2 regions of the Streptomyces lothianensis genome follow, and region 2 is predicted to be linked to the other one. Evidence: predicted binding sites of a transcription regulator. Region 2 holds the regulator's gene; the other holds the start of a gene.

Region 1 (6,171 bases), on a different contig from region 2:
GCAAAGTTCACGAGACCGGACGACACCCGGCTCGCCGCGCTCAGCAACAAGGGCCACGCGCTGTTCACCGACAGCGGCGTGCACCAAGGTCCCAAACGGAGTGTGCTCCTGGGACCGGACGGCCGGATACTCGCGGAGTGGAACGCAATCGCCGGCCATGTGCTGTCCCCGGACGGCCGCTACGTGGCGTACTGCGACATCGCAGGCAATGCGCCCTTGGCGGTCTCACGCATCACACCGACCGGCATCCTGCCCGCCTTCGAGGCCGCGAGCGGGCGGAGCGGGTGCGGCGGCGGTGTCTCCTTCAGCGCGGACAGCTCCAGGGTGGTCATGGCCGGTACGCAGGGGGTGCACGAGGTCTGGGACACCGCGGAGGGAACGCGGGTCAACGAGGTCTCGCTGGGCAGTTCCAAGGACCGCGTGGGATGGAACGCCACGCTGTCCTCCGACGGCAGCCGCCTCTTCGCCTACGCGCCGCAGCGCGGCGACATCAAGCTCGTGGATGTGGCCTCGGGCAGCGTTCTGCTGCACATCCCGAGCGGCATCGGCGAGGACTTCGACGGCACGCTGATCCGGCACGCGGTCCTCGACGAGTCCTCGAAGACCCTCGCGTACGTGACCTCGTACGGGAACAGGGTCATACGGCTCGACGTATCGGCGGCTCTCGACGGCGGGGCGCAGCGCACCGGTACGTACGGCGTCGCGGTCTCCCCCGACGGGACCGTCGGCCTGGTGACGACGGAGGAGAACACGTTCCCCGTGTACCACCAGCTGATCGACCTCACCACCGGCGAGGTGAAGGGCGAGCGGATCCCGCTGCACATTCCCGAGATGCAGGTGGCGATTCCCCGCAGCCCGCAGACCCTGTCCACCGGCGGCCGCTTCGCCGCGTTCTTCGACATGGACGCGGACATCAACCAGTTCGTGACCGTCTGGGACACCGAGAACAGCCGCAAGCTGTGGGACGTCCCGGTGCCCCAGGGGCGCGATGTGCTCGACATCGGCCTCTCCCCGGACGGCAGCCATGCCTACGCCCTGCACGAGGCGGCGGGGCAGTCCTCGGGTGAAGGCTCCGACCTCGACGTATGGGACGTCCGGGCGCGGAAGAAGGTGCACAGCTTCCGGAACATCTCCTGGGCGCCCGCGTTCCGCCCGGACAGCCGCAGCCTCGTCACGGACCGTGGCGATGTGCTCGACCTGGACAGCGGGAAGGTCCGCGAAGTCGCCGGGTTCGACCGCGACACCACCGGCGCCCTGCTCTTCTCGCCGGACGGGAAGACCCTCGCCGTGCTGAAGGAGTCCGGCTGGCTGGAACTCTGGGACGGCGAGGTACGCGAGCGACTGGCGCGTGTACCGGGCAGCACCGTGCAGGGCGGAACGCACCACGGCAAGGAGATCCGCCTTCCCGCCTTCTCACCGGACGGCAGGTTCCTCGCGGCCGTCGTCGGCAACAACGGAGGCGCGGTCCAGCTCTGGGACCTGGAGAGCCGCTCCGGCCTGGGCAAGCCCATCGATCCGACCGGCATCGCCATCTCCGCGCTCGGCTTCCGCGGCAGCACCCTCGTCGCCCTCAACGGCAGCCGCGTCCACGCACTCGACCTGGATCCCGGTTCGCTCGCCGAGACGATCTGCGAGAAGGCGGGGCGCGACATCACGCGGGAGGAGTGGCAGCTGTACGCGGCGGACGTGCCGTACCGCAGCGTCTGCTGAGGCCGCACGCGGCCACGGGGGCGGTGGCCCTGTACACCACGGCCACGGCGGCGGTGGCCCTGCGCACCACGGCCACCGCCGCCGCACACGCGCCAGGGCGGCACCCCCGTCATACGGGAAGTGCCGCCCTGGTACTGCGTACTGCTCTGCGACTGCTGCGCGCAGCCGGTGAACGTCCAATCCGCGAGGATCAGAAGTCCATGTCACCGCCCGGCATGCCGCCCGGAGCGGCCGCGGCGGCCTTCTCCGGCTTGTCGGCGATGACGGCCTCGGTGGTGAGGAAGAGCGCGGCGATGGAGGCGGCGTTCTGCAGCGCGGAACGGGTCACCTTCGCCGGGTCGATGATGCCCTCGGCGATCATGTCGACGTACTCACCGGTCGCGGCGTTCAGGCCGTGGCCGACGGAGAGGTTGCGCACCTTCTCCACGACGACGCCGCCCTCGAGACCACCGTTGACGGCGATCTGCTTGAGCGGGGCCTCCAGGGCGAGACGCACGGCGTTGGCGCCGGTGGCCTCGTCACCGTCGAGCTCCAGCTTCTCGAAGACCGAGGAGGCCTGCAGCAGGGCCACGCCACCACCGGCGACGATGCCCTCCTCGACGGCCGCCTTGGCGTTGCGCACGGCGTCCTCGATGCGGTGCTTCCGCTCCTTGAGCTCGACCTCGGTCGCGGCACCGGCCTTGATGACCGCCACGCCGCCGGCGAGCTTCGCGAGGCGCTCCTGGAGCTTCTCGCGGTCGTAGTCGGAGTCCGACTGCTCGATCTCGGCGCGGATCTGGTTCACGCGGCCGTTGACGGCCTCGCTGTCACCGGCACCATCGACGATGGTGGTCTCGTCCTTGGTGATGACGACCTTGCGGGCGCGGCCGAGCAGCTCGACGGAGGCGTTCTCCAGCTTGAGACCGACCTCCTCCGAGATGACCTCGCCGCCGGTGAGGATGGCGATGTCGTTCAGCATCGCCTTGCGGCGGTCGCCGAAGCCCGGGGCCTTGACGGCGACGGACTTGAAGGTGCCCTTGATCTTGTTGACGACCAGGGTGGACAGGGCCTCGCCCTCGACGTCCTCGGCGATGATCAGCAGCGGCTTGCCGGACTGCATGACCTTCTCCAGGAGCGGAAGCAGGTCCTTGACCGAGCCGATCTTGGAGTTGGCGATGAGGATGTACGGGTCCTCGAGGACGGCCTCCATGCGCTCCATGTCGGTCGCGAAGTACGCCGAGATGTAGCCCTTGTCGAAGCGCATGCCCTCGGTGAGCTCCAGCTCCAGACCGAAGGTCTGGGCCTCCTCGACCGTGATGACGCCTTCCTTGCCGACCTTGTCCATGGCCTCGGCGATGAGCTCGCCGATCTGGGTGTCGGCGGCGGAGATGGAGGCGGTCGAAGCGATCTGCTCCTTGGTCTCGACCTCCTTGGCCTGGTCGAGCAGGGCGCCGGAGACGGCCTCGACGGCGGTCTCGATGCCGCGCTTGAGGGCCATCGGGTTGGCGCCGGCGGCCACGTTGCGCAGGCCCTCGCGGACGAGCGCCTGGGCGAGGACGGTGGCGGTGGTCGTACCGTCACCGGCGACGTCGTCCGTCTTCTTGGCGACTTCCTTGACCAGCTCGGCGCCGATCTTCTCGTACGGGTCCTCGAGCTCGATCTCCTTGGCGATGGACACACCATCGTTGGTGATCGTGGGGGCGCCCCACTTCTTCTCGAGGACGACGTTGCGGCCCTTGGGGCCAAGGGTGACCTTGACGGCGTCGGCGAGCTGGTTCATCCCGCGCTCGAGACCGCGCCGTGCCTCCTCGTCGAACGCGATGATCTTGGCCATGTGAAGTGGTCCTCCCGGACAGGGGTGGATTGCTCCGGATCGGGCGCGGTGCCCGCGACGGACGGTCTCCGGCAGCTGGCGGTTCCTTGCCCCGCCAGGTCCGGCGACCTCACCGGCCGATCCAAGTTCGTGTAGCACTCTCACTCGTAGAGTGCTAACGCCAATGATTAGCACTCGGCCTGGTCGAGTGCAAGCGCGTCTCGAAGATCCCCACGTCAGGGCCCTCACGCCGGGCCCCGGACGCAGAAGGGTCCGCACCCCGTTCCCGGGATGCGGACCCTTCATCACGTCGTTGCAGACTTGCTCCGGCGCGATCAGGCAGTCACGCGGACCATGTCCGCCTGCGGCCCCTTCTGACCCTGCGAGATCTCGAACTCGACCCGCTGGCCCTCTTCAAGGGTGCGGTATCCGTCCATCTGAATCGCGCTGTAGTGGACGAAAACATCCGCACCACCGTCGACCGCGATGAAGCCGTAGCCCTTCTCCGCGTTGAACCACTTGACGGTGCCCTGAGCCATGCCTAACTCCCCTATTACTGGCCCTTGCACAGATCCGCACTTCGCGAATCCGGGTCAGACCTCACCCCCCGACAGGTGGGGGTGTGCGCCGGAACGCGTCGACCGCCGCTGAATGTATCTGTCCAACTGCCGTCTGCAACAGGTCAATCGGACGAGAATTCTGGGCACGACCGATCGGGAATGTACGGAGAATTCGCCAGACGTCAGGGCAAGTCGGGCCGGGCGAAAGGGGCTAAATCGTGCATTTGACGCGAGCGCGGATCTGAATTCTTGTCAGCACGCGGGCGAGTTCTCATATGACCGCGGCACACGCTCACCGCATCCGCTCATAAAGGCGAAACAGCATTCCCAACTGTACCGCGCTCAACCATACAGAATTGCCCCCTCCGCTTCCCGCGCGGAGGCGGGGAAGCGGAGGGGGCGGGGAAGCGGAGGGGCAGGAAGAGCGGGAAGAAGCGGAACGGAAGCTTTCAGCCGCCCGCGACGGCCGGGATGATCGAGACGCCGGCGCCGTCCGGGGTGGCCGTCTGAAGGCCCTGCTCGAAGCGCACGTCGTCGTCGTTCACGTACACATTCACGAAGCGGCGCAGCTTGCCCTGGTCGTCGAGGACGCGCGCGGCGATGCCCGTGTGGTTCTTCTCCAGGTCGGCGATGACGTCGGCGAGGGTCGCGCCCTCGGCCGCGACCTCGGCCTTGCCGCCGGTGTAGGTGCGCAGGATGGTGGGGATCCGGACGTTCACGCTCATGGGACTTCGAAGCCTTTCAGGAGGAGGGAGAGGGGATACGGGGGCGCCTCAGCCAGCGAGCCCCGCCGCGCGGAACGCGTCCAGGTCCGGGCGGATGGTCGCGGTGGCGCCGCTGTCGGCGACCGCGTCGAGGGTCTTGAGGCCGTCGCCGGTGTTGAGCACCACGGTGGTCAGCGAGGGATCGAGGACGCCCTGGTCGAACAGCTTGCGCGCGACCCCCACGGTCACACCACCGGCCGTCTCGGCGAAGATTCCCTCGGTCTGCGCGAGCAGCCTGATCGCCTCGACGACCTGCGCGTCGTTCACGTCCTCCACCGCTCCGCCCGTACGGCGCGCGATGTCGAGGACGTACGGGCCGTCGGCCGGGTTGCCGATGGCGAGCGACTTGGCGATGGTGTCGGGCTTCTGCGGGCGCACGACGTCGTGCCCGGCCTTGAAGGCCGCCGAGACCGGCGAGCAGCCCTCCGCCTGCGCGCCGAAGATCTTGTACGGCCTGTCCTCGACGAGCCCCAGCCTGATGAGCTCCTGCAGCCCCTTGTCGATCTTCGTGAGCTGCGATCCGGAGGCGATCGGGATGACCAGCTGGTCGGGCAGCCGCCAGCCGAGCTGCTCGCAGATCTCGTACGCGAGGGTCTTGGAGCCTTCCGCGTAGTACGGGCGCAGATTGACGTTGACGAAGCCCCAGCCCTCGCCCAGCGGGTCGCCGATGAGCTCGGAGCAGAAGCGGTTCACGTCGTCGTAGTTGCCCTCGATGGCTACGAGCTCACCGCCGTAGACGGCGGCCATGACGACCTTGCCCTGCTCCAGGTCGTGCGGGATGAACACACAGGAGCGGAAGCCGGCCCGCGCGGCGGCGGCGCCGACCGCGCCCGCGAGGTTGCCGGTGGAGGAGCAGGACAGGGTGGTGAAGCCGAAGGCGCGGGCGGCCTCGATGGCCTGGGCGACGACGCGGTCCTTGAAGGAGTGCGTGGGGTTGCCGGAGTCGTCCTTGACGAACAGCTTCCCGGGCTCGGCGCCGAGCTCGCGCGCCAGGTTGTCGGCCTTGACGAGCTTGGTCCAGCCCGGGTTCAGGTTGGGCTTCTCGGCCACGTCCGCGGGGACGGGCAGGAGCGGCGCGTAACGCCAGATGTTCGCCGGTCCGGCCTCGATGCGGCGGCGCAGCTCCTCGGTCTCGTACGCCTCGAAGTCGTAGGCGATCTCCAGAGGGCCGAAACACTCCTGGCAGGCGAAGAGCGGGCCGAGCGGTACGCGGTGGCCGCACTCGCGGCAGGAGAGGGCGGCGGCGGGGCCGAGATCCACGGAAGCGGCGGCGGAGGCGGCGGCTTCGGGGGTGGTGGGTTCGACGGTCTGTACAGCCATGGCAGGCGAGGCCCTTTCTCCTCAT
Region 2 (6,171 bases):
ATCCTGGACCGCACCCACACGCCCGGTCGGCCCGAGGCGTGCGTCGCCGAGGCACGCGCGGAGGGCTTCGAGCACGTCAACCTCGACCTGATCTACGGGACCCCCGGCGAGAGCGAGGACGACTGGCGGGCCTCGCTCGACGCGGTACTCGGGGCCGGACCCGACCACGTCTCGGCGTACGCGCTGATCGTCGAGGAAGGCACGCAGCTAGCCCGGCGGATCCGGCGCGGCGAGATCCCGATGACGGACGACGACGTCCACGCGGACCGCTACCTGATGGCGGACTCCGTGCTCGGGGCGGCCGGGTTCGGCTGGTACGAGGTGTCGAACTGGGCCACCTCACAGGCCGCGCGCTGCCTGCACAACGAGCTGTACTGGCGGGGCGCCGACTGGTGGGGTGCGGGCCCCGGGGCCCACTCCCATGTGGGTGGGGTGCGCTGGTGGAACGTCAAGCACCCCGGGGCCTATGCATCCCGGCTTGCGGCCGGGATGTCGCCCGGGGCCGGGCGTGAGCTGCTCTCGGCGGAGGACCGCCGTGTGGAGCGCATCCTGCTCGAACTCCGACTCCTGTCCGGCTGCCCGCTGTCCCTCCTGCGCCCGGACGGCCTCGCGGCCTCCCGCCGCGCCCTGGAGGACGGTCTCCTGGAGCCCGGCCCCTACGCGGAGGGGCGGGCGGTGCTGACGCTGCGGGGGCGGTTGCTGGCGGATGCGGTGGTCAGGGACCTGGTGGACTGAGGGCCGGGTTCGGCTGGGCTTCAGCCCGTCCGGCGTTTGAGGACGAGCGCGTTCAGCGCGATACGGGGGTCCGGGGGCTATGCCCCGGTTTCCGGAAGGGGCGGGGCGGGGAGAGAAGCCCGCCGCAGGCGCCACTCCAGCTCAGCCGCCGTCCACCGTCACGAAGTCGATCAGCTCCTCCACCCGCCCCAGAAGCTCCGGCTCCAGGTCCCGGAAGGAGCCGACCCGGGACAGAATGTGCTGCCACGCCGCCCCCGTGTTCGCGGGCCAGCCCAGCTCCCGGCACACCCCCGTCTTCCAGTCCTCGCCCCGCGGGATCCGGGGCCAGCCCCGGATCCCGACCGCCGCCGGCTTCACGGCCTCCCAGATGTCGATGTACGGGTGCCCCACCACCAGCACGTCCGCCCCGGTGACCGAGGCCGCGATCCGGGACTCCTTCGTCCCGGGCACCAGGTGGTCCACCAGGACACCGAGCCGCGCATCTGGCGCGGGCCCGAACTCCGCCACGATCGCGGGCAGATCGTCGATGCCCGAGAGGTATTCGACGACCACACCCTCGATCCGCAGGTCGTCACCCCAGACCTTCTCCACCAGCTCCGCGTCGTGGCGCCCCTCGACGTAGATCCGCCCGGCCCGGGCGACCCGCGCCCGCGCCGTGGGCACGGCCACCGAACCCGATGCCGTACGCGAGGGCCGCACCGGCCCGGGCGCGGCGGGCCGGGTCAGAGTGACGACCCGACCGTCGAGCAGGAACCCGCGCGGCTCCAGCGGAAACACCCGGTGTTTGCCGAAGCGGTCCTCCAACGTGACCGTCCCCGCCTCGCAGCGGATCACCGCCCCGCAGAACCCCGTCGTGACCTCCTCGACGACCAGGTCCGCGGTCGCCTCCACGGAAGGCACGGCCCGGGGCTTCTTCCAGGGCGGGGTGAGGTCGGGGCTGTAGCTGCGCATCCGTCCGACGATAGGAAGAGTCCGGGCCGGGTGTACGGCGACACGCCGAGCCGGATCCGGACCACTTACGCGACGCCGGACCACGTATGCGACGCCGGACCACGTACGCGACGGCGAACCGCTCACGCGACGCCGAACCGTTCGGCGAGCGCGGACCGCTGCGCACGGACGAAGGCTCCGTCGACCACCCCACCGTGCCCGGGCACGTAGCGGACGTCCGGCCGCGGCCCGCCGAGTTCGAGCAGCCGGTCGAGCGCGTGCGGCCACAGTCCGGGCGTCGCATCCGGCCCGGCCTGCGGCTCGCCCGATTCCTCGACCAGATCGCCGCACAGCACAAGACCGGCGTCCGGGACGAGAGCCACCAGGTCGTACGGGCTGTGCGCGGGGCCCGCCAGGGACAGCAGGACGTCCCGGCCGCCCAGGTCGAGCGACCAGTCGTGGGTGATGAGGTGGTGCGGCCGGATGACGATTTCCGTCGAGGAGGCGGCGTCGCCCTCGGGCAGCCCGTGGCGTACCGCATCGCGCGCGAGCTCCTCCCGGCCGGTGTTCAGGATCCGGTCCATCCCGGCGGCCGCGTAGACTCGCACGCCCGCGAACGCCCCCGTACCGAGCACATGGTCGAAGTGCGGATGGCTCAGCGCGATATGGGTGACGCGGCGCCCGCCGAGCAGTGCCTGCGCCTGCCTGCGGATCTGAGCGCCCTCGCGCAGCGACGCGCCCGTGTCGAAGAGCAGTGCCCCGGTGGAGCCGGCGACCAGCGCGACGGTCGCGTCCCAGACCGGGAGCCGCCGACGGCCGATCCCGTCGCCCAGCTCCTCCCACCCGAACTCTTCCCACCTGATGTCCATAGCGTGACGCTAACCGCATCAGAGGGGATCGGCCTTGCTAGGGCGCCACCCGACGGCCGTACACTGACCATGCGGTTTTGCTGGCACTCACCTCGTACGAGTGCCAGAGGAGCCGGATCGGGGCCGGAAGGGAGGCCCGGGCGGGCGACAGATGGAGGTGCGCGGATGCTCAGTGAACGCAGGCTGGAGGTGCTGCGCGCCATCGTCCAGGACTATGTGGGCACCGAGGAGCCGGTCGGCTCCAAGGCCCTCACCGAGCGGCACAAGCTCGGGGTCTCGCCCGCGACCGTCCGCAACGACATGGCGGCCCTGGAGGACGAGGGCTTCATCGCCCAGCCGCACACCAGCGCGGGGCGGATCCCGACCGACAAGGGCTACCGGCTCTTCGTCGACAGGATGGCCGGGGTCAAGCCGCTCTCGGCCGCGGAACGGCGCGCCATCGAGAACTTCCTGGACGGCGCCGTCGACCTCGACGACGTCGTCGGCCGCACCGTACGGCTGCTCGCGCAGCTGACCCGGCAGGTCGCCGTCGTGCAGTACCCCTCGCTGACCCGGTCCACGGTGCGGCATGTGGAACTTCTCTCGCTCGCACCCGCCCGTCTGATGCTCGTGGTGATCACGGACACCGGACGGGTGGAGCAGCGCCATGTCGACTGCCCGGCGCCGTTCGGCGAGACCTCGCTCGCGGATCTGCGGGCCCGGCTCAACAGCAGGGTGGCGGGACGCCGGTTCTCCGACGTGCCGCAGCTCGTCCAGGATCTGCCCGAGTCCTTCGACCCGGGCGACCAGGGCACCGTCGCGACCGTCCTCGCGACGCTCCTCGAAACCCTTGTCGAGGAGTCCGAGGAGCGCCTGATGATCGGCGGCACCGCCAATCTGACGCGCTTCGGACATGATTTCCCGCTCGTGATCCGGCCGGTGCTCGAAGCGCTCGAGGAGCAGGTCGTGCTTCTCAAGCTGCTGGGCGAGGCCAAGGATCCGGGCATGACCGTACGTATCGGGCATGAGAACGTCCATGAGGGGCTCAACTCCACCTCGGTCGTCTCGGTCGGCTACGGTTCGGGCGGCGAAGCAGTCGCCAAACTCGGCGTGGTCGGCCCGACCCGCATGGATTACCCCGGAACGATGGGAGCAGTACGCGCAGTGGCACGTTACGTCGGACAGATCCTGGCGGAGTCGTAAGTGGCCACGGACTACTACGCCGTACTCGGCGTGCGCCGCGACGCTTCCCAGGACGAGATCAAGAAGGCCTTCCGGAGGCTTGCCAGGGAACTTCACCCGGATGTGAATCCGGATCCGAAGACCCAGGAGCGCTTCAAGGAGATCAACGCCGCCTACGAGGTGTTGTCGGACCCGCAGAAGAAGCAGGTCTACGACCTCGGAGGCGACCCGCTGTCCCAGGCGGGCGGCGGTGGCGCGGGCGGCTTCGGCCAGGGCGGGTTCGGGAACTTCTCGGACATCATGGACGCGTTCTTCGGTACGGCGTCCCAGCGCGGACCCCGTTCGCGTACCCGCCGCGGCCAGGACGCCATGATCCGGCTCGAGGTCGAGCTGGACGAGGCGGCCTTCGGGACCACGAAGGACATCCAGGTCGATACGGCCATCGTGTGTTCGACGTGTTCCGGTGAGGGTGCCGCGCCCGGCACCTCCGCGCAGACCTGTGACATGTGCCGCGGCCGCGGTGAGGTCTCGCAGGTCACGCGGTCCTTCCTCGGCCAGGTCATGACCTCCAGGCCCTGCCCGCAGTGCCAGGGTTTCGGTACGGTCGTGCCGACGCCGTGCCCCGAGTGCGCGGGCGACGGGCGGGTGCGTTCGCGCCGGACCCTGACCGTGAAGATCCCGGCCGGTGTCGACAACGGCACACGCATCCAGCTCGCCGGCGAGGGCGAGGTGGGCCCCGGAGGCGGGCCCGCCGGTGACCTCTACGTCGAGATCCACGAGCTGCCGCACCCCGTGTTCCAGCGGCGCGGCGATGACCTGCACTGCACCGTGACCATCCCGATGACGGCGGCGGCGCTCGGCACGAAGGTGCCGCTGGAGACGCTCGACGGGCTCGAAGAGGTCGACATCCGGCCCGGTACGCAGTCGGGGCAGTCGATCCCGCTGCACGGGCGGGGTGTCACGCATCTGCGCGGCGGCGGGCGCGGTGACCTCATCGTGCATGTCGAGGTGCTGACGCCTTCGAAGCTGGATGCGGAGCAGGAGCGGCTGCTGCGTGAGCTTGCGGCTCTGCGCGGGGAGGAGCGGCCCACGGGGCAGTTCCAGCCCGGACAGCAGGGGTTGTTCTCCCGGCTGAAGGACGCCTTCAACGGGCGCTGAGTTCCGGTATCCGGGGGCTTCGCCCCCGGATGTCCGTATCCGACCCGTGGATGGGGGCTGAATGGTGAGCGATCTCTGCCCGGTTCCGATTGTGCAGGCCCCCATGGCCGGGGGTGCCTCCTGTCCCGCGCTCGTCGCCGCCGTCTCGGAGGCGGGCGGGCTCGGGTTTCTCGCCGCCGGGTACAAGACCGCCGACGGGATGTACCAGGAGATCAAGCAGACCCGCGGCCTGACCGGCCGGCCCTTCGGCGTGAACCTGTTCCTGCCGCAGCCCGACACCGCCGACCCGGCCGCCGTGTCCGTGTACGCGGACCAGCTCGCCGGTGAGGCCGCCTGGTACGCGACTGAGCTCGGCGATCCCGAGAGAGGCCTCGACGACGCCTTCGACGCCAAGCTGGCGCTCCTGCTCGACGACCCCGTGCCCGTCGTCTCCTTCACCTTCGGCTGCCCGGGCCGCGAGATCCTCGACGCCCTGGCCGGCGTCGGCACGTACACCGTCGTCACCGTCACCACGCCCGAGGAGGCGCAGGCCGCGCAGTGGGCCGGTGCGGACGCAGTCTGTGTGCAGGGCATCGAGGCCGGCGGGCACCAGGGCACGCACCGCGACGATCCCGAGGCGGAGGGCAGCGGGATCGGTCTCCTCTCGCTCGTCACCCAGGTCCGCGAGACCATACGGCTGCCGCTCATCGCGGCCGGCGGGCTGATGCGCGGCAGCCAGATCGCGGCGGCGCTCGCGGCGGGCGCCGACCTGGCCCAGCTGGGCACCGCCTTCCTCGTCTGTCCCGAGTCCGGAGCGAACGTGCTGCACAAACAGGCCCTGACCAACCCCTTGTTCGTACGCACGGAACTGACCCGTGCCTTCACCGGGCGCCCCGCCCGCGGCCTGGTCAACCGCTTCGTGCGCGAGCACGGGCCCTACGCGCCCGCCGCGTATCCGCAGGTGCACCACCTGACCGGCGGCCTGCGCAAGGCCGCCGCGAGGACCGGTGACGCGCAGGGCATGGCGCTGTGGGCCGGTCAGGGGCACCGGATGGCGCGGGAGTTGCCGGCCGGGCAGCTCGTGGAGGTGCTGGAGGCCGAATACCGTGCGGCGGCCGCCGAGCTGGGTTCGCGAGGTGCGGCATGACCGCCCCCGTCTTCGTGGTCGAGTCCCTCGAAGGGGCCGCGCCCGGTGCGCTGCTGACCCTGGACGGGCCCGAGGGGCGGCATGCCGTCTCGGTGCGCCGGCTGCAGTCCGGTGAGGAGATCGTGCTCACCGACGGGCAGGGGCGCGCGGCCGCCGGGACCGTGCAGCGCACGGAGGGCAAGGACAAGCTCT

Evidence for each region. The regulator HrcA, encoded in region 2, represses chaperone genes, less so after heat shock. The targets are predictions, from matches to a motif close to TTNGCACTCNGNNNNNCNGAGTGCNAA.
Region 1: a site for HrcA is predicted at 3,691-3,717, ahead of groL (chaperonin GroEL). Genes of this name have one in related genera too.

Annotation. Positions count from the first base shown of each region.
Region 1 is NZ_JBLMKT010000030.1:12,926-19,096, forward strand. It holds gene ACLF6P_RS10625 (WD40 repeat domain-containing serine/threonine protein kinase) at 1-1,710, shown strand, start outside; gene groL (chaperonin GroEL) at 1,901-3,523, opposite strand; gene ACLF6P_RS10635 (cold-shock protein) at 3,838-4,041, opposite strand; gene ACLF6P_RS10640 (ubiquitin-like small modifier protein 1) at 4,512-4,787, opposite strand; gene thrC (threonine synthase) at 4,836-6,146, opposite strand; SAM riboswitch class I at 6,165-6,171, opposite strand, start outside.
Region 2 is NZ_JBLMKT010000037.1:66,958-73,128, reverse strand. It holds gene hemW (radical SAM family heme chaperone HemW) at 1-735, shown strand, start outside; gene ACLF6P_RS12815 (DUF3097 domain-containing protein) at 877-1,686, opposite strand; gene ACLF6P_RS12810 (MBL fold metallo-hydrolase) at 1,809-2,534, opposite strand; gene hrcA (heat-inducible transcriptional repressor HrcA) at 2,700-3,716, shown strand; gene dnaJ (molecular chaperone DnaJ) at 3,717-4,853, shown strand; gene ACLF6P_RS12795 (nitronate monooxygenase) at 4,915-5,979, shown strand; gene ACLF6P_RS12790 (16S rRNA (uracil(1498)-N(3))-methyltransferase) at 5,976-6,171, shown strand, end outside.